Regions from separate parts of the Amphibacillus indicireducens genome, predicted to be linked through region 1. Evidence: riboswitches for the same ligand, from Rfam matches in the RefSeq annotation. Region 1 holds a riboswitch; each other region holds the start of a gene.
What was found. Region 1 has a riboswitch for S-adenosylmethionine ahead of ABD814_RS12285 (MetQ/NlpA family ABC transporter substrate-binding protein). Riboswitches for the same ligand answer to the same signal wherever they lie in the genome.

Region 1 (7,166 bases):
TTTATTTATCTATTGATTGTTGTCGCTTTGATAGACGTCCTTTTTCAGTTAACACTGATCAGTCTCTTTACATTAGCTTTCCTTCTGTACGGGCTGAGTCTGATCCTCGGTAGCTTGATCTCAGGTTTTTGTCTAGATAAATTTGATTTCAAGTTAATTGGCGCAATTGGTTTATTCGCGACTGGGTTTATTTTATTGGGCTACCTGCTGACTGATGCACAATTGCTTCATTTTTTTCATGGATTAGCTAGTGGGTTGCTATTACCTGTACCATTTGTTTATCTAGCTAAACTTAAGCACGATACAACCAAGCATCGCTTGATTTTATTTTCATGTCTAAGTATTGCACTTGCGCTTATAGTTGGATCGGTGCTTGGTTTAATGATTGAGCCGAAATTTAGTCAGAATTATGTCGTTGTGCCACTAGGTATTTTAATGATTATCGCTGCAGTTTTAGTTTTGGTACTTTTGCCGTCTGAGTCAAAAGTCACCGAGGAAAACAGGACACTTTCAGCAACGTTAAATCTAGTTAAAAGTTTATTAAATGAACAACAGATCGGTTTCGCTTATGGAGGGGCACTATTGTTCATGTTTGTGAATGGAGCGCTTGCGTATTTGTTGCCGGTAAAAATTGACGCGCTAGGTTATGACAATCATTTATTTCTGCTTTTGTTGGTTACAGTTGCACTTGTAAGTAGTTTAATTTATGTATTGCCAATCAACCGACTTGATCAGCGGTTTTCAAAATCACTATTAATGACTGTCGGCGTTTTGATTCAAGCAATTTGTCTATTTCTACTTGGAGTTTTTAAGCTGAAAACGTTACTATTTATCGTGATCATTCTATACGGGATCGGGTTCGCTGCTGTTTTGTCCTCGATTTTAACCCTAGTTGTTGACGGTTCTGTTCAAGCAAATCGAGGAATCGCTTATGGTCTGTTAGCTTGCTTCAGTACATTTGGTCTGATTTTTGGTGTCTTTATCCCAGCATTTTTTCCAACGTTATTCACATCATTTTTCATTAGTGGACTTGTTTTAACACTTTGCTCGGCTTATCTATTCGCTTCGATAAAATTAAATCAAGGCGCATCGAGTTGAAGATGCGCTTTGACCCCTGGTTTTTGCTTAGCTAAACATTTAAAATTGGTTGTTGTCATTCTGATAAGTTTGAAATATAACTATCTAAATTATTAAAATTTTCAAAAGAATATTTAAAATTCTGAAAAACAGTTGACTTTATTTATTATCCGTATATAATTGGTTTTACATATTTTTTTAAAAACTAAATAGTTTGTCATTTTCTTATCCAGAGAGATGGAGGGACTAGGCCCTATGATATCTCGGCAACAGATTCGTCATGAATACTGTGCCAATTCCTACAAGTGCTGAATGCATTTGAAAGATGAGAAAGGGCGGTTTCTTATATATTCTGAGAATCCCTTCTTTTCATCACACGAAAAGAAGGGATTTTTTGTTGCTGAGTGATAAATAAGTGTTTAAGTAGGGGAGAGTTAATTGATTACTCAACTTTCGCAGATCAAAATGTGCAAGTATACGTTGGTATGGTAAGAAAGATGGACTGTTCTCTATCCATATTGACTTTATTTGTACACGCGGGAAATTTAATCACAGGTCCTTAGTTTGAGAGTTAATTCGTTCCGAAAAGCAACAGGTTCGCTTTTCACGGGGATGTTACAGGCTCAATTATTAATAATGAGGTTGCAGGGCAAGCAGGTTTTGATCTTGCTGAAGATCCTATTTTCCGGGAGTCAGGAGAAGATGAAAGTGTTTATCCATATATAAATCTAATCGCAGCTAAAGCGGAAGATAAAGATAATGAAGTGTACAAAAAAATTGTTGAGCTTTATCAAGAACCTGATATTGAGGAAGTAATCTCCAAGGACACGAATGGAGGCTCTTATATTATTAAACTATCAGATGAAGAGATTGAGAAGTTATTTGAAGATTTAAAGCAAGGTGAATAATTTTTTAAAAATCATAAGGAGGATTTTAAAATGACAGTTGTTAATGGTGTAAAAGAGCGTTTGTTTCAGTCGATTGATGAGGGTAAAGCGTTGTATGTTGAAACGAGTCACAAAATTCATGATAATCCTGAAATCGGGAATGAGGAGTATTTTGCATGTGATTTGCATAGTGAAAATTTAGTTAATGCTGGTTTTGAAGTTGAAAAAGGTGTTGCTGGTCACGAAACTGCCTTTTATGCAGTGAGGGAAAGTGGTAAGCCAGGTCCAACCATTGCATATCTAGCGGAATATGATGCATTGCCTGGTTTAGGTCATGCTTGTGGACATAATATTATTGGGACGCTTAGTGTCGCGGCTGCGATTGCGTTAGGTGAATTGATTGATGATACGGGCGGGAGAGTCGTTGTGTTAGGGACACCCGCAGAAGAAGGCGGTCCAAATGGTAGTGCAAAAGGGAGTTTTGCTGATCAAGGGTTTTTAAAAGATGTTGATGTGGCACTTATGCTTCATCCGGGTGGTAAAACAGGATTAACCCCCGAATCACTTGCGGTTGATCCGCTTGATTTTAAGTTTTATGGTAAGCCTGCACACGCTTCTGGTGCACCACATCTAGGGGTCAATGCGTTAGATGCGGTCATTCAATTGTTTAATGGCATTAGTGCACTGCGCCAGCAACTACCGGACGATGTTCGAATTCATGGTATTATTACTCATGGTGGCGATGCACCGAATATTATTCCTGAATTCGCATCTGCTCGCTTTTACATTCGAGCAGAGTCATGGAAAAAGACAGAGGAAACTGCTGAAAGGGTACGGGCGATTGCAAAAGGGGCTGCACTTGCAACGGGAGCAAGAGTCGTCATTGAACGATTCCAAAATGTAGTAAAAGACTTAGTTCCTACACCTGTTTTAGATCAAGTTTTAGCCGAAGAACTAACGGCAGTTGGTGAAAACGTTATTGTGGAGAAGCGAAAAGGAAAAGGTTCAACAGATGCAGGTAATATTAGTTATGAAGTCCCGACAGCCCATGGTGGCATTAAAATTGGTCCAGATGATTTAGCGGGTCATACGGTTGAATTTAGAGAAGCGGCTAAATCAGAGCAAGGTGATCAAGCGATTATTACTGGTGCTAAAGCACTTGCATTAACTGGTTATCGGTTACTAACAGATCAAAAGTTATTAGAGAAAGTTAAACAAGACCATCAGCAAGCACTGAAGCAAAAGCGGTCTTTATCTTAAGCTGAACAATGAAAAATAGGTGTTGCTTTTTCCTTAATGAACTGCCCTTGTTTTTTTGACAAGAGGCAGTTCATAGTAGGATTCGCAACACCTATTCTATTTAATAATTATACAAGTTCGGCTTGTTGTTTATTGAGAAAATTAGTCAAGATATTATCTAAGCTTGGTCCATCGACTTCATTTAAATCGTAATGAATTCGAGCAGTCGGCTTATTAATTTTAATTACACGTGATAAATCGATCGGCGTTCCAATAATCACTGCATCACAATCAGTATTGTTAATTGTTGCTTCTAAATCTTTCAACTGTTTCTCACCATAACCCATCGCTGGGACTAGGTTTTCAATGTGTGGATATTTAGCGAATGTTTCTTTTAAACTTCCAACAAGATATGGCGACGGGTCAACAATTTCTGCCGCCCCAAGCCGTTGGGCTGCAACTGTTCCAGCACCAATTTTCATTTCACCGTGAGTGAGTGTCGGTCCATCTTCAACGATTAGAACCCGCTTTCCTTTAATCAGTTCTGGTTGATCGACCGTTATTGTCGATTCAGCTTTTACGATCAGACTACTTGGATTTGCCGTTTTGATATTATTTTCAACAATTTTAATCGCTTCAGCTGTTGCACTATCGACCTTATTAATAATTGCAACATCAGTTGTTCTTAAACATACTTCGCCAGGATAGTATTGAAGCTCATGTCCTGGGCGGTGTGGGTCTAAGACGGTAATTGCCAAATCTGGTTTATAGAATGAAAAATCGTTATTTCCACCATCCCAAACAATCACATCACAGCCATCTGGATCATTTTCTGCTGCAGTTAAAATCGCTTCATAATCAACGCCTGCGTAAACGATATTACCTCTTGATACGTGTGGTTCATACTCTTCCATTTCTTCAATTGTACAGTGATGTTTTTTTAAATCTTCAATCGTGGCAAACCGTTGAACACGTTGCGCTGCTAAGTCACCATAAGGCATCGGGTGTCTAATTGCTACAACTTTTAGACCTTGTGCCATTAGCGTCTCAATAATCTTTCTCGATGTTTGGCTTTTACCTGTTCCAGTCCGAACAGCCGTGACTGAGATGACTGGTTTATTGCTTTTTAACATCGTCTGATTTGGACCGAGTAGTTTGAAGTCAGCGCCTGCTGAGTTAACAATCGCTCCAATTCCCATCACATCTTGGTAGCTAATATCACTAAATGAGAAGACACATTCATCAACTTTGAATTTTTTAATTAAATCTGGTAATTGTCCTTGTGCAAATATTGGAATCCCCTCAGGGTACAAGTCTCCAGCTAATTCTTTTGGATACTCTCGTCCATCTATATCAGGAATTTGTGCCGCTGTAAAAGCAACAACATTATAATTAGCATCATTTCGATAATACGTATTAAAATTATGAAAGTCCCTACCTGCCGCACCAATAATGATCACATTTTTTCTCTTCACTGGAATCTCCTCTGTCCGTTTTACTAACTATTATAATTATACTTCATAGTGAATAATTATTCAACAATTATTTCGAGAAAATATTGTTATAATAAAATTAGGAAAGAAATAAGTTTATTAATAAAGGAACGATATGGAGGGAACTATGAAAAGATCATTATGTAAGTCATCAACGGATCAGGTTTTTGCCGGAGTATGTGGTGGAATCGCTGAATACTTAGGTATTTCTTCGCTTGCAGTCAGGTTGCTTTTTATTTTTGTTTCACCATCGATCATCCTTTACATTATTTTAGCTTTATACTTGCCTGAATATTAAATCGATTTGTTAAAAAAAGTGTCAGCGCGACGTTTTCGTCATTAAGTGCTGACGCTTTTTATTTTGTTAATCTATCCCCTTAACTGTGAAAAGTTGAACTAAGGTTAACGATTAGACGCTAAGATGATTTATCGAATCTAATGCAATCAATTTTTCAACTAATCCTCATATTAAGACATCGGAAATAGCCTCGGTCTGATGTGCTAATCAAATTTAATTCAAAACTTAAGTATTAGTTCCTAGACAAGAGCCATATTAATTCTATTTTTGTTATAATAAAGTAAGATAAACACATTTAGGAGCTGAGATTATGTCATTTTTCAAAAATGCATTCAATATCCTGACAGAAAGAAGAGATATTAAAGAGCCAATTGTTTTTAAAGGTATTGATGAAAGTAATTTGATGATTGACCATTTGACGCAGTTATCAACTAGTAAGGATACAACTATTGATCTAAAAAAAGTAAACGAACATTTAAAGTTATTTTCGATCGGTCACTCAGGAGAAAAAAGTGTCATGTTTGAATTACAGCATTCGATGATTCCTTCAATTATTTTGCATGACCTCTATTTAGAAGTTGGAGAATATACAGCTCAATTAGATTTTGTAGTGATTACACATAAGTTTATTCTTGTTATTGAAGTAAAGAAGTTAGTAGGTGATATTGAACTAACTGAAAGAGAAGAGTTTATACGAGTGATTCGAAGAAATAATCGGATTGTTCGCAAGGAAGGTATGTATAGTCCGGTTAATCAGGCAGAAAGGCATGTCGCTACTCTAGAGAAACTATTAAAAGACAAGGGACTGATTAAACGTTGTCCAGTATACTATGTCGTCACTTTTGCGAATCCGAAAACGATTATAGACATATCAAAAAAAGCCTCAAAACAATTAAAGTCTAGTATTATTCGCCATGATCAAATTAAATCATTTTTAGCTGAAAAATTAACGCAAGAATCACCAGTGTATATGTTAGATCACAAGTTACATCAAATTGCAGAGGTATTAAAAGAAAATGCTCAAGAAAAACAAATTAATCTGGAATCATATTATATTGAAGTTAAAGAAAATCCAAAGGACAAAATTATTATTACGGAAGAAAAATTATCCGATGATGAACTAAGAGAGAAATTAACTAAATATCGATTGGAGAAATCAAGAGCGCTTGAGATCAAGCCATTCTATATTTTTACTAATAAAACCTTGGATGGTTTAATAACTGAGCGACCAAAGACAATTGAAATGTTGTTAAAGGTTGAAGGGATTGGTCCCAAAAAAGCCAAAGACTATGGAGAAGAAATTTTGGCAATTATCAATCAAAATTAAAAAAGTGTCAGCACTAAAAACATAGTGCTGACACTTTTATTTTGTTAACCTAGTCCTCATGCTATCAACAAATCAAGCTAGAGATTATGGTTGCGGGTTAATCTATCCCCTTAACGATGAAAAGTAGAACTAAGGTCAACGATTAGACGCTAAGATGATTTATCGAATCTAATGCAATCAACTTTTTAACTAATCCTCATATTAAGACACCGGAAATAGCCTCGGTTTGATGTGCTAATCAAATTTAATCATTTTTTCGAAAAGATGTATAGTATAGTTATTGTATCAATCAGTTTTTGACGGACAGAAGGGTTTTGAAAGGTGGGGCGAATTTGAAAATATTACTTGTAGAAGATGATAAAACAATTGCGTCAGGTTTGGAGTATTCATTACAACAGGATGGGTATCAGGTGGTTATTTGTTATGATGTGGAATCGGCTAAAAAAGTAATCACAGCTGATTTGGAGCATTTTTCATTATGTCTGTTTGATTTATCGCTTCCAGATGGGAGTGGCTACGAGTTGTGCCAAATTGTCAAGGCGCGGGCTGATATACCGGTGATCTTTTTAACGGCTATGGATGAAGAAGTGAGTGTTGTGATGGGGCTTGATATGGGAGCGGACGATTATATTACGAAGCCATTTCGGGTTCGGGAGTTATTATCAAGGATTAAATCTGTCTTGAGACGTTATCAAAAGCGGGTACAAACGAATATAGTCAACATCTCCAATGTTCAAATTAATACGCTTGAAGGGAAAGTATATAAAAACGGTGATGAGTTAACATTAACGGCTTTAGAGTATCGTTTGCTGCTTATTTTCGCGAATCATTTAGGACAGGTTCTT
Region 2 (7,166 bases), on a different contig from region 1:
AAAATCAGGCATCTGCGTAGATTTTTCGACAAGGTGATGCTCACTCGTTTGACAATCCATCACGAGCAACTGATTATCTTCACTCAAAATATTAGCTGATTGATCTAAAATGCCATTCTTGAGTCCGATAAATTCTGTTTCAACCCAGTGGCTGTAAAAAACAAATTCACGTTTTGGAATCTCTAGGTGATTAACCTCTGCAAGTGCCATCAAATATGCCGTCGTTACCGCAGCCGATGAACTCAAGCCGCCGATCGGAAGCTTGCCACTAATGACTGCCTGGAAGCCTTTCCGGATTCGATGATCCCGCTTCAACGACAACACCGCACCACGCAAATAATTTCCCCAAAAACTAGGAAGCATATCTGGTACAGAATCAATATGGAAATACTCGACATCTAGGAAATCCATACTCCGCACCCGAATATAACCATCATCCGTCGGTGCAAAAACCATCTCGACATTTGAATCAAGCGCCATCCCAGTTACCACACCATCCTGATGATCAACGTGTGCACCTAAAGGGCAGATTCGAAGCGGTTACTTCACCTGCTTCGTTTTTGCTCACCATACAACTCTATGAACTTATTTAATAGATTCTCCATGAAATTATGACCTCATTTGCTAGATTTCTAGTTGATCTTTTTTATTATAACAAATTGTCGTTCGTGATTGTGAAATTACTGTCGATTTTGCTTTTGACGAACTTAATACTTAGGTCTATAATATCAAGAATGATGATAAGAAGGAGTAATCAGATGAAGCGCAAATTAATGAAATCATTTTTTTATAGTTTATTGATTTTGGTGTTAGGAATTGCTGTTGGATGTGAGGAAGCTGATCATACCACAATTGAAGAAGAACCCGAAATTGAGGAAATCGATGAGGATATACTAGACGAAGATATTGAACCGATTCTTGATGATGAACAGGAGGATTCAGTTGCTGAAGAAGTCACTACAACTGAAGAAACTGAGACGTCAAGTCCAGAAGCTGACGATGATGATGACGATGACGATGTGCCGAGCGAATACAGAGCCGCCCTAAACTCTGCCGAGATTTATGCTGACGTCATGCATATGTCTAAAATCGGTATCTATGAACAACTCACATCAGAATATGGTGATCAGTTCCCTGAAGATGTTGCCCAATATGCGATCGACAACCTCGAAGCAGACTGGAATGAAAATGCACTCAAATCAGCGGAAGCCTATGTCGACCACATGAACATGTCAAAAGCAGGCGTCTATGACCAATTAGTTTCAGACTACGGCGACCAGTTTACCGAGCAAGAAGCACAATATGCCGTCGATCAAATCGAAACAGACTGGAACAAAAACGCACTCAAATCAGCCGAAACATACTCCGACATCATGCACATGTCGAAAGCCAACATCTACGACCAACTGATCTCAGACTACGGCGACCAATTTACCGAGCAAGAAGCACAATACGCGATCGACAACATCAAAGCAGACTGGAACGAAAACGCCCTAAAATCAGCCAAAGTCTACCAAGAAATGATGAACATGTCCAACGACGCGATCAAAGACCAACTGACCTCAGAATATGGCGACCAATTCACCGAACAAGAAGCACAATACGCAATTGATCACTTAGATTAATATGTTTTTTTCGTGAAAAATTCACCTGAGTTTTACCCAGAAAAAAGCCAGACCTTGAGCACTCGATTGAATGGCGATCGCTCAGGTCTGGCCTTATTTTGCTTAAAATAGTTATGCTTGATCGCTGAAAAGAACGCCACCAACCGCATACTCGGATTTTTCCATATCCTCCAAAAAGACAACGACCTTTTCACGAGAAGCTCCAGTCGTTTCAACAACTGCATCGGTTACTTTTTCAACGCAAGCACGCTTTTGTTCATCAGTGCGGCCTGCTAACATTTTTATTGTCACATATGGCATTACGATTTACTCCTTTTTTTCCGTTAATGATAGTTACAATTCAGGTCACAGAGCTTAATTCCCCCACACCTCTTTAGCAATCTTAACAATATGTTCAAGCTTGTTCCACTGATCATCCTCAGTCAAAATATTCCCATGATGCGTCGAAGCAAAACCACACTGTGGACTCAAACACAGTTGATCTAACGGCACATACTTCGCCGCTTCATTGATCCGCGCTTTGATTAACTCAGGATCCTCAAGTTCACCGTTTTTTGACGTCACTAAACCAAGCACCACTTTCGCCCCACCGTTTGGAATATGAGCTAACGGTTCAAAATCACCAGACCGCTCATCATCATACTCCAAGAAAAAGCCATCAACCTTTTCCTTAGCAAATACAGTCGGCGCAATCAGCTGATAACTCCCCGAAAATGCATACGTCGACTGGTAATTGCCACGACAAATATGTGTCGTCACTTGTAAATCTTCAGGCTTATCAACCAGAATCTCATTAATTACTCGAACAGCTAATTCAATTAAATAATCACGCTTGTAAGGTCCACTATCAAAATCAATCTCTGGCGAAGTAAGCACGGCTAAATAAACATCGTCAATTTGTAAATAGCGAACACCTGCATCGTAAAAAGCTTGAATCGCATCCCGGTACGCCTGAATAATATCTTTCGCATAAGATTCATAGTCTGGATAAATTTCATTATTAATAATATCAACATGGAACAGTTGATTCGGACTTGGAATCGTTTGTTTAGCAACCGCCCGACCATCAACAATCTGATTCAACACCTTAAAATCATCAATAAACGGATGATCCGGATTAAACGAAATTTTTCCTATATTACGAACATCATAAGGCTCCGTTTCAACACCCTCAAAAAAATAACCATGATCAGGAACATACCCCTCAAAACCATTCAAATTTTCCAGAAAATCAATATGCCACCAATCCCGACGAAACTCACCATCCGTCACAACATCCAACCCAACCTCAATCTGCTTATCAACAACCCGCTTCACTTCCTCAAGCTCAACCTGCTTCAACTCAGCCAACTCAATTTTCCCCGCCTGATAATCCCGCCGAGCCTTTTTTAACCGCTCAGGCCGCAACAAACTCCCAACATGATCCGCATGAAATGGCGCTTTAACCGTCACAACTAATCCCTACCTTCTTAATTTTTAATTGATTAATAAAAAACTCTCCCCACAAATATAAAAAAGACCTTCTAAGAAGAAAGTCTTTACCTGTAAAGAGACATCCTTCTTATCTTCAAGGCACACGCCTATCTGGAATTAGCACCGTTCCTTTTAAAAAGGTGGTTGCTGAGACATCACAGGGCCAATCCCTCCGCCTCTCTCGATAAGAAATATTTATGATAAAATTTTAACTAACCTTAACCTGCGCAGGTTAAATTATTATTATCTTATGCCACTCACGTGAAAATAGCAAGCCTTTTTAAAAAAATTCAGAAAATAGACACTAATAATTCCTCCACCTACTCAATCCCAATATGTCCAACCACCTAACCGTTACCTGTTTATAGACTTCACACGAGTGAGGACACGATTAGCACCTATTCGTTAGAGATCAACCAGATTCAAAGACGGATTTCTGACGATTAGCTCCTATTCGTTAGAAATCAACCAGATTCAAAAACGGATTTCTGACGATTAGCTCCTATTCGTTAGAAATCAACCAGATTCAAAGACGGATTTCTGACGATTAGCTCCTATTCGTTAGAAATCAACCAGTTTCAAAGACGGATTTCTGACGATTAGCTCCTATTCGTTAGAAATCAACCTGATTCAAAGACGGATTTCTGACGATTAACCCCTATTCGTTAGAGATCAACCAAATTCAAAGACGGATTTCTGACGATTAGCTCCTATTCGTTAGAGATCAACCAGATTCAAAGACGGATTTCTGACGATTAGCTCCTATTCATTAGAGATCAACCAGATTCAAAGACGGATTTCTGACGATTAGCACCTATTCATTAGAGATCAACCAGATTCAAAAGCGGATATCTAACGATTAACTCCAAATCTCCAAACTGACAACCACCACAGCCTTACCAAATAAAAAAAGCACCCCATCACACTACCGACAAGGTGCCCTAACTCTTCAAATTAATCTCGACTAAATAAATCCCGCGTATAAACTTTATCCTTCACATCTTTAAGCTCATCAGTCAGTCGATTCGCAACAATCACATCTGCAACCTGCTTAAACTCATCAAGATCCTTCACCACACGCGAATTATAAAAATCATCTTCCTCTAGGACAGGCTCATAAACAACAACCTCGACACCTTTGCCCTTAATCCGCTTCATCACACCCTGAATCGCCGACGCTCTAAAATTATCCGAACCCGTCTTCATCGTCAAACGGTAAATTCCAACAACTTTCGGATTACTTGCTAACACACTATCCGCAATATGATCCTTCCGCGTACTATTTGAATCCACAATCGCCCGAATAATATTGTTCGGCACATCCTCGTAATTTGCCAGCAACTGCTTCGTATCCTTCGGCAAGCAATACCCACCATAACCAAACGACGGATTATTATAATGCGAACCAATCCGCGGATCTAGACCAACACCCTCAATAATCTGCTTCGTATTTAACCCACGCACTTCCGCATAAGTATCCAACTCATTAAAGAACGCCACACGTAAACCAAGATACGTATTCGCAAACAACTTAATCGCTTCCGCCTCAGTCGAATCGGTAAACAACACATCAATATCTTCTTTCTCCGCCCCCTCAACAAGCAGATCAGCAAACCGACGCGCACGCTCTGAATCCTCACCCAAAATAATCCGCGATGGATAAAGATTATCATAAAGCGCCTGCCCCTCACGCAAAAACTCAGGAGAGAAAATAATATTATCAACACCATACTTCTCGCGAATCTCCAACGTATACCCAACAGGAACCGTCGACTTAATAATCATCGTCGCCCCCGGATTAATCTCAAGGACGTCCTCAATCACTGCTTCAACCGAACTCGTATCAAAAAAATGCTTCTCCTCATCGTAATTCGTCGGCGTCGAAATCACAACATACTCCGCACCCCGATACGCCTCTTCCGGACTCAACGTCGCCGTCAAATCCAACTCCTTCTCCGCAAAAAAACGCTCAATCTCAGCATCACCAATCGGAGAAACCCGCTGATTAATCAACTCAACCTTCTCCGCAATCACATCAAGCGCAAACACCTGATGATTCTGCGCAAGCAAAACCGCATTCGACAAACCAACATAACCCGTCCCCGCAACTGCAATTTTCATATGTACACCTTCACTTTCTTATTTTTTGTGTGAAAAATTCACCCAACAAACGTTGATGAACATTCAGTAACACTACAAAATGGTAGCCTATCTTTAGCTAATGAACTATATTTTAACATATTCACATTGTTAAGACTAGCACAACTAATCCTACTTATAAGTCTATGAAACATTAAATCAATTCACCATTTTCATAGATACTTTACCAATTGCCCCTGCTACAAAACCATGCTATATTATAGCTAGAACCTTCAACCAGACCCCACATCATAACCTACAAGGATGTGATCCAATGGCAACCACGCCACTACTCATCAAAGAAAAATCCCAAGAATCGACCCACACAAAACATGATCAACTGTACAAAGAGTTAATCGGCACTTTTTTTGAAGAATTTCTCGAAGTCTTTTTCCCGGACGTTCACAAGGAAATTGACTTTCGAAAAATCAAACCATTATCCGAAGAAGTCTATACGAATATGTTAGATGGTGATACAAGAAGGCTCGATCTTGTGATTGAAACAAAGCTAAAAAATTCCGACGTTGTGATTATTGTGCATATCGAACCTCAAAGCTATCGACAACCCGACTTTAATAAACGCATGTACCATTATTTTAGTATGCTGTTCAACAAGTACAAAAAACCAATTATTCCAATTGCCGTTTTCAATCTTGACCAACAACCAGAGGAAAGCCAGTATACAATAGATTTCGACTTTTTCCACGTACTCACATTTAATTATTTAACTTTACACCTACGAAAACAAAACTGGCGTGACTATATTCACTCAGACAATCCAATTGCTGCGGCATTACTAAGTGAGATGGGATATAAGGATGAAGAACGAATCGAAGTTAAAAAGGAATTTTTACGAATGATTACCCGAATGCAACTAAACCCCGCCAAACAAAAATGACTATACGGATTTTTTGAATCTTATTTAAAGCTAACAGCTGAAGAGGAGGAACAATTAATGAACGAAGTAGACAAATTGCCAGAAGCAGACAAGATTTTCGAACTGACCGTTTCATACGAAGAGAAAGGGAAAGAAATCGGGAAATAGATTGGGAAAGAAATCGGCAAACAAGAAGTGGCGATTGAAATGCTCAAAAAAGAACTGGATCTGAATCTAATTGCAGAAGTTACACACCTAGATATTGAGGAACTTAAGAAATTAAAGCAAGAACTGACATAGACACAATAAAAAAAGGGGTTATTTAAAAAAGTCGATTGCTAATCTGGCTGATTAATTCAATTACCTTCTCTTAAACTAACAACTAAATTATCATACTCATTAGCAACTATTGGTCTTCGTATCTAATATTTATTTAAATAAGAATTAAGGAGAATTTTTATGGAAGAATTTAATATTTTATCGGAAGCTGAGATGGTTTTACAATTGCCAATATCTTATGAAGAGAAAGGGAAAAAGATCGGAAAAAAGATTGGCAAAGATATTGGTATAGAAATTGGAATGGAAATAGGAAAAGCTATTGGTATAGAAATTGGTTTTGAACAAGGAAAGGTTACGGAGAGAAAGATTGTAACAAAGGAAATTGTAATTGCAATGTTAAATAGAGAAATTGATTTAGATATTATATCTGAAGTCACTCATCTAGATATTGAAGTCATAAAAAAAATAACGAATAAATAAAGGATGACTTTAGAATTAAGAAGATTTGTAGACTGAAATAACTACATTAAATTATAGAACAAATAGAAAGGAATGACTTTCTTATGAATGAGCCCAATAAATTGCTAGAAGATGAGAAGATAATTGAAATAGCAATTTATTATGAAGAGAAAGGAAAAGAAATAGGCGAAGAAATTGGCTATAGAAAAGTTGCTCTTAACATGTTGAAAAAAAATATTGATTTAAACTTTATTGCTGAAGTTACAAACCTAGAGATTCACGATGTTAAAAAATTACAAAAACATTGCATCTGA
Region 3 (7,166 bases), on a different contig from region 1:
CAAAATAGCGCGAAATAAGTAAAATGAATAAACTACCAATTAATAAAACTAACAATAATGATTGTACCGTTAATCGTTTTGTATCAGTCAATGTACTAGTGATATCAATTTTTAAAAATAAAGCATCCGCCACCGTAGTACTAGGCAGTCTTGTACCAATATATCTGACTGCTTCTCTCCGCTTAGGTGTAAATGAAATCACTTCATTTGGCTCTAACGTTTCCAGACGCTCAATCATTTCAGTCGTGATAAAATCAGTATCAACACCTTCGATAACAGATTGTCCATCTAGATTGATTAACACAGGTTGAATCCCATACTCAGAAAAAAGTTCAAGTAATTCAGCTATATTTTCATGATCGACTAGCTCTAATAAACCTTCAAAATAACTTGAATTTCGTACCATTTCCCGATCAAAAATAACCTCTTCTTGAATAAATAAAGACGTAATTAAATAAGAAGTGATAATACTTAGAATAACACCAGCAACAAATGTGATCGAAAATTTCCAATATAGACTTTTACGCACTTAATTCACATCCTCAAGCCGATAGCCGAGCCCTCTTACTGTCGTTATCGTCAATTCATCAAAGCGGCTTAATTTTTCCCGTAATCGTTTAATATGAACATCTACAGTCCGCTCATCGCCTTCATAATCAAAACCCCAAATTTTCTCAACTAACTGCGCTCGGGTAAAAATACGACCAGGTTCAAATGATAATTCTAGTAAAAGTTCACATTCCTTACGTTTTAGTTCAACAGTCATTTCTTCATTAGCAACGGTCAGACGATCAAGATCGATTTCAATTGTTCCAAGCCTATTTCGTCTCTCAACATTAATATTATAACGTTTAAGCAATGCCTTCACCCGAAGCACCAATTCGATTGGATCAAATGGTTTAACTAAGTAGTCATCTGTCCCAGCTTCAAAACCCGTTACTTTATCCTGAGAAGCCCCTTTAGCTGTCACCATCAAAATAGGAATCTCATAATAACTCCTTATTTCTTTCGTTAATTCAATCCCATCCAATTTCGGCATCATCACATCAACAATTGCCAAATCAATCGGTTCTTGTTCAAGTTTCTCAATTGCTTCAAGACCGTTCCGAGCTTCAATCACATCAAAATATTCCTTTTTTAAGTACAAAGAAATCAATTGACGAATATGGTCATCATCATCAACAACTAATATTACCGCCATTATTTTCACACCTTTTTTATCAAAAACTCTCCTACGAACTGATCGATAGGACAGCTAGTCATTTGCTCTTTAAGCTTATCACGTCTGATTTTAAAGTGCTATTAATTTCATGTAACAGACTCATTCAGCCGTAATTTATTGTTCAAACTTCTTTAATTATCATTAAGATGTTATGATTAAAATCATTGAAATGAATCGAAAGGTAGATAAGCAATTGAAATATAGATTTAAACTAATGAGTCTCATCTTCTTGTCACTAACTTTTTTGATCGGGTGTGACATCGGTGAAGAAATTATGGAACAAACAGATCAAGCGATTGAAATTGCTTCTTCTTTTGTTGATCACCTTAATCAGGGGGAGTTTACTGAAGCCACTTAATTGTTTGACCGAAAAATTAAGGAAGAACTTCCAGCAGAAGCACTATCTGAAACTTGGGAACAAATAACTGATCAATTTGGCACGTATATTGGCAATGAGTATAAAGAAATAAAAAGCTTAGCTCAATATCAAGTCATCGTCTTAGACGCTACATTTACTGAAAATAATGTCACATTTGAAATTAGCTTTGATCAAAATAATCAGATTGCAGGCTTCTCAATTCATTAGAAAATTATAACCCCAATCACTCACACTAGAGCGGTTGGGGTTATTAAATGTGTTCAGTTTTTTTTGGTAGTCGAATCGTTTTCATTTTAATAAAAAAGTAATAGTGCTTATATAAAGCAAGTCCAACCATCATCACTCTTACCCACAGTAAATCGACGATAAAAAAGGAATAGATAATACATGCATCTGCAATCAAGTTAATCCGAATCTTTTCCTTTAAAGTTAGCCCTTTTTTTTCACGAAAGGCAACAACGAATCTTTCATATGCTTTTGTCCTTTTAAACCAATCTTCAACCCGTTTAGAACTTTTCGCAAAACAGTAAGATGAGATAAAAAAAAGGGCAAGCCCGGAAGAACTGGTAAGACTAGAGCAGCTATCCCAATTCCAAACGAGATAAAACCGGGAATAATAAAGAAAATACTCCTTAGCCGTCTAATTTCCATCACCTTCCCTCTCTTTTCATTCAAATAAGCATAGCAGAGAATTTTAATCTGTTCAAATGACAAAGCTTATTATTTTTTCTTGTCGCATCCTCTAAAACACCCATTCAACTCAGTTTACGCCTATTTTTTCAGAATATAACTTAATTTGAAACGAAAAAGGAAAACCAAGAATACAATACAACGATAATATAAGTTGGATTACTTGAGGTGACATAAATGGAGCATAACCAAACAGAACTTGATGATGAGCAAAAAAAAGGATGATCAAATTCAGGAACTTAACCAAAAAATTGCAGTCTCACTATGGGTTCAATTTATTGTCAATTTGCAGAAGCTATCTATTTATCACAATTAGAAAAGCTCCAACCAGATTCAAGTGGAGAATTGAAAAATTTAGTTGGACAATGGGTCATGACAGTCGGTCAAGCACTTGAAGCAATCGGACAAACGACACAAAGCTTAACAAACGAAGAAAAACAACAAATCGATGCACAAATACAGGGCATTCAAGGTGATGCACTACAAGCGCTTGGTTCTGCTTTACAATTTGTTGGCGGCAAAGAGATGCTGATTGATTACTTAAAAGAGAACATAGATGGCGATATCAGTTAAATATTTTCATTTCAAACTTTATTATAGCAATCAAAAACACGACTCTATTTAAGAATCGTGTTTTTCAGTTACTTCATTAATGATCATTGAAAAATCTACTTACTTCTCAACAACAACTTTTGCTGTAACTAAGTCAACTGCATTAGCAATTGTATCTCCAACAGGACAATGCGCTTCGATATGTCGCTTATATGCTTCGAGTTTTTCTTGATCAGAATCTGATTCAATATGAAACGTTGATCGAATCGTTTGAAAACCTGGGCGAACATCTGACTTCCCGAAGAAGCCATCAAGATCAATGTCTCCCTCTAATTCAACCCAAAAGTTTTTTAACTCAACGTCAAATTTCTCAGCATAAGTTCTTGCGACTATCGCCTGACAGCCACCTAATGCAGACAAGAGTAATTCAACTGGATTCATGCCTTTATCTGTTCCACCTAAATTTTCCGGTTCATCTATTATCACCTTGTGTTGACGTGCTTCAGCCAACACCTCAACTTGTTCCTTCAAAAATGTTTTAGCCTTAATTGTCGTTACTGCCATCTTGATCGCTCCCTTTGAATGATTTTTTTATTTAAAAACTCTCCTTCGGTTAATTTGCCTGAAGATGAATTTTTTATCCACGAATGATGATTGAATAACAAAAAACCCTTTTCCGATTGGAGAAGGGTTTCAAAAAGTGAGTGTAAGTCTACCTTTGTTCACCTTCCCATATTTAGAATCGATTGGATTCTTCTGAAATTGGCACCTTACATACTCATGCGGTTGCCGAGAGCTCATCGGGTCAGTCCCTCCCCCTCTCTAGATAAGAAGTTGTTATTCATATTAAGTTAATAGGCTTAATTATAGTTAAGGCACATTGCTAAAGTCAAGTAATTTTTTAAATTTTCAAATAAATTAACTTTAAACTAATGTATTGGGTTCATTTCATCTGGACATGCTAACAAAAAAGGGCGTGATTAGATGAATAGAACCATTTATAGTTTACTGACAATCAGTTACATCGTACTATTCATATGGGGCATTCGCCTGTTCCGTAAACAAAAACAAGTTGACTCTTCAATTGTTTTATTGTTCGTGATTTTCGGATTAATTTATGACAACTTAGTTCTTAGTGTTGGTCGTTTTATTGGTGAAGGTCAATTATTAGAAAATTTATCTTATCTTCGTTTTTGGCTTCATACTTTATTTACACCATTACTAATTATTTTTGTTTGGCAAATTAGTAAGAACTTACGTTTAAAATGGGCAAATAGCGAAATCTCAAAGGTCACAATTTTTCTACTCACACTTGGATTGATCATCTATCAATGGTATCAATCAATTAGACAACTTAAACTCGAAGTAAACTGGGAACGAGATGTCCTACTCTATGAAAATATCGTTGAACAAAAGATACCATTTATGGTACTAATCACAACAGCTATTGTCGGTTGGGTTGGAATCTTGTTGTGGAAACATCAAAAGTTTTATTGGCTTTTTGTTGGAACAGCGATTATGATTTTCGGAAGCATTTTAACAATTTGGTTGAAAAATGTACCGATCATGAATCTATTTGAATTACTTTTTATTGTTAGTTTATTATTGACAAAAAAATTTCAACTTAGAAGAACAGCTTCACCCTTCACCTAAAAATTAGTTACTAAATTTCCCCCTTTGATAGGGGGATTTTTGTTAATATCACTAACTTTAAACTAGATTTATGCGATCCATTTTACATATCTGTTTTGGTTGCTTTATAATAATGACAAGGAAGAACACGGTTAGACAATTTTTTTCTAGAAAAGGGGCACTCTAATGAAAAATAAAATAAAAATCGGCATTGTTGGCTTTGGTAATCTTGGCAAAGGGGCCGTTGAAGCGATCAATGCGACAGATGATCTTGAGTTAGTTGCCGTATTTACACGGCGAAATCCAGAAGATTTACAAATTAATCAGCCAAATGTGAAAGCATTACATGTTGATGATGCTGCTGATTATCAGGATCAAATCGATGTGATGCTACTCTGTGGTGGCTCAGCAACTGATTTACCAGAACAAACACCAAAATTTGCTCAACTCTTTAACACAGTTGATAGTTATGATAACCATGGTGAAATTCCGGAATTTTATCAAGCAGTTGATCAAGTTGCTCGTAAAAGTAAAACAACGGCAATTATTTCAGTTGGCTGGGATCCAGGATTATTTTCGACAAACCGAGTGATCGCTGATGCGATTTTACCGAATGGAGAAAATTATACTTTTTGGGGTAAAGGCTTAAGTCAAGGCCACTCTGATGCTGTTCGTCGAGTTAACGGTGTTAAAAACGGTGTTCAATATACGATTCCATCTGAAGATGCGATTGAAAAAGTGAGAAGTGGAAGCAATCCGTCGCTAGAAACAGCTGAAAAGCACAACCGAATTTGCTACGTTGTTGCGGAGGAAGGCGCAGATCAAGCAACAATTGAACATGACATTAAAATGATGCCTAACTACTTTGCAGATTACAACACTGAAGTCCATTTTATTACTGAAGAAGAACTTGCCCGCGATCACTCGAAAGCACCCCACGGTGGCTTTGTGATTCGCGGTGGCCAAACAGGGGCAAACAATAAACAAATTTATGAGTTTTCGTTAAAACTTGATAGCAATCCAGAATTTACAGCAAGTGTTCTAGTTGCCTATGCGCGGGCAGCTTACCGCTTAAATCAAGATCAACAATATGGGGCAAAAACGGTCTTTGATGTCGCACCAAGCTATCTTTCACCACGCTCTTCTCATGATTTAAGACGTAATTTTTTATAAAATAAATGCTGAGGCACTTCAATTATTTTTGAAGTGCCTCTTTTTTGTTTGACAGCAGAAATATTTTGTTATATAATTATCTTGAATTCGAGATAATATTATAAATAATAAAGTAATTTATCTAGATAATAATTATTGAACTTACTAAATTAACTCCATCGACGAATCAAAGTAAATCGTTATCATGATTATGGAAAGTGTAAAGCAAGATTATTGTTAGCCGGTCGATGTATTTATAGCTTGATTCAGATATGCTTAATAAAAAATTTTAATCGGAGTGTGGAAAATGAGTAAAAAAACAGCTGGGATCCACCATATTACTGCAATTGTTGGCCATCCACAGGAGAATACAGATTTTTATGCAGGTATTTTAGGATTAAGATTGGTCAAAAAAACGGTCAACTTCGATGACCCAGGAACGTACCATTTATATTTCGGCAATCAAGGCGGTGAACCTGGAACAATTATCACTTTCTTCCCTTGGATCGGCGCCTATCAAGGCGAAATTGGTGGCGGACAGGTTGGGTTTACAACATATGCAATTCCTGAAGGGACGTTTGATTTTTGGCAAAAACGATTGGAAAAATTCAATATTCCAACAAGAATCACAACCCGATTTGGCGAAACTTTTTTACAATTTAAAGATCCACACGGGCTCCAATTAGAACTTGTTGAGCGTGCGGCTGGAAAGTTAAACGATCGAACGTTTGGCGATATTACACCAGAAGTCGCAATTAAAGGCTTTGGTGGTGCGGTTCTTTATTCAACTGATTTTGAACAAACAAATGCAACACTAGTTGACACGATGGGACTTGAAAAGGTTGCTGAAGAAGGTAACTTGATTCGTTTTAAATCAAGTAGTGATCTAGGAAATATCATCGATATTAGACAAACAAATATGGCAAGAGGACGCATGGGTGTTGGAACTGTTCATCACATTGCCTGGCGTGCCAATGACGACATTGACTTAAGAGATTGGCAAAATGAAGTTGATAAAAAAGGGCATCACGTAACAGAGGTAAAGGATCGAAACTACTTTAACGCGATCTACTTCAGAGAACCTGGCGAAATTCTTTATGAAATTGCAACAGATCCACCAGGATTCGCCCATGATGAATCATATGAGACGATGGGAGAAGCAATAAAACTACCTGCTCAATATGAAAATAGACGCGAAGAATTGACTGGACCACTTGTACCAATTGAAGTGAGAGTATTAGACTAGGAGGCATGACTTTGTTATCTTTTGATCCAAACCAAATTTCTGAACGACAAAACTATAAATTTTTAATTGGCACAATCATTCCAAGACCAATCGCATTTGTCACAAGCACTGGTACTGATGAGATCATTAACGGCGCACCATTTAGCTATTTTAATGTCGTTTCATCTAATCCACCAATGATTTCGATTGCTGTCCAACGTAAAGCCGGACAAATGAAAGATACTGCTAGAAATATAATCAAAAATAAAGAATTTGTTGTTCATATTGTTGATCAAGCAAATGTTGAACAAATT

Region 2: linked by a shared signal. The riboswitch ahead of ABD814_RS01360 (5-methyltetrahydropteroyltriglutamate--homocysteine S-methyltransferase) and the one ahead of ABD814_RS12285 (MetQ/NlpA family ABC transporter substrate-binding protein) in region 1 are both predicted to bind S-adenosylmethionine.
Region 3: linked by a shared signal. The riboswitch ahead of ABD814_RS05030 (OsmC family protein) and the one ahead of ABD814_RS12285 (MetQ/NlpA family ABC transporter substrate-binding protein) in region 1 are both predicted to bind S-adenosylmethionine.

The regions. Positions count from the first base shown of each region.
Region 1 is NZ_BAABDL010000139.1:188-7,353, forward strand. It holds gene ABD814_RS12280 (MFS transporter) at 1-1,098, shown strand, start outside; SAM riboswitch class I at 1,300-1,409, shown strand; partial or broken gene ABD814_RS12285 (MetQ/NlpA family ABC transporter substrate-binding protein) at 1,701-1,985, shown strand; gene ABD814_RS12290 (M20 family metallopeptidase) at 2,016-3,224, shown strand; gene ABD814_RS12295 (cyclic 2,3-diphosphoglycerate synthase) at 3,332-4,678, opposite strand; gene ABD814_RS12300 (PspC domain-containing protein) at 4,824-4,994, shown strand; gene ABD814_RS12305 (NERD domain-containing protein) at 5,305-6,321, shown strand; gene ABD814_RS12310 (response regulator transcription factor) at 6,654-7,166, shown strand, end outside.
Region 2 is NZ_BAABDL010000014.1:94,839-102,004, forward strand. It holds gene ABD814_RS01345 (GHMP family kinase ATP-binding protein) at 1-492, opposite strand, end outside; gene ABD814_RS01350 (Ltp family lipoprotein) at 759-1,625, shown strand; gene ABD814_RS01355 (2-hydroxymuconate tautomerase) at 1,737-1,925, opposite strand; gene ABD814_RS01360 (5-methyltetrahydropteroyltriglutamate--homocysteine S-methyltransferase) at 1,980-3,077, opposite strand; SAM riboswitch class I at 3,184-3,289, opposite strand; gene ABD814_RS01365 (nucleotide sugar dehydrogenase) at 4,053-5,219, opposite strand; gene ABD814_RS01370 (RpnC/YadD family protein) at 5,512-6,135, shown strand; gene ABD814_RS01375 (hypothetical protein) at 6,574-6,873, shown strand; gene ABD814_RS01380 (hypothetical protein) at 6,975-7,166, shown strand.
Region 3 is NZ_BAABDL010000051.1:38,329-45,494, forward strand. It holds gene ABD814_RS04995 (sensor histidine kinase) at 1-529, opposite strand, end outside; gene ABD814_RS05000 (response regulator transcription factor) at 530-1,201, opposite strand; gene ABD814_RS05005 (hypothetical protein) at 1,452-1,580, shown strand; gene ABD814_RS05010 (DUF3887 domain-containing protein) at 1,581-1,808, shown strand; gene ABD814_RS05015 (YbaN family protein) at 1,852-2,139, opposite strand; gene ABD814_RS05020 (YbaN family protein) at 2,031-2,252, opposite strand; gene ABD814_RS05025 (DUF6944 family repetitive protein) at 2,556-2,864, shown strand; gene ABD814_RS05030 (OsmC family protein) at 2,964-3,407, opposite strand; SAM riboswitch class I at 3,571-3,676, opposite strand; gene ABD814_RS05035 (hypothetical protein) at 3,828-4,496, shown strand; gene ABD814_RS05040 (diaminopimelate dehydrogenase) at 4,662-5,648, shown strand; gene ABD814_RS05045 (ring-cleaving dioxygenase) at 5,935-6,873, shown strand; gene ABD814_RS05050 (flavin reductase family protein) at 6,885-7,166, shown strand, end outside.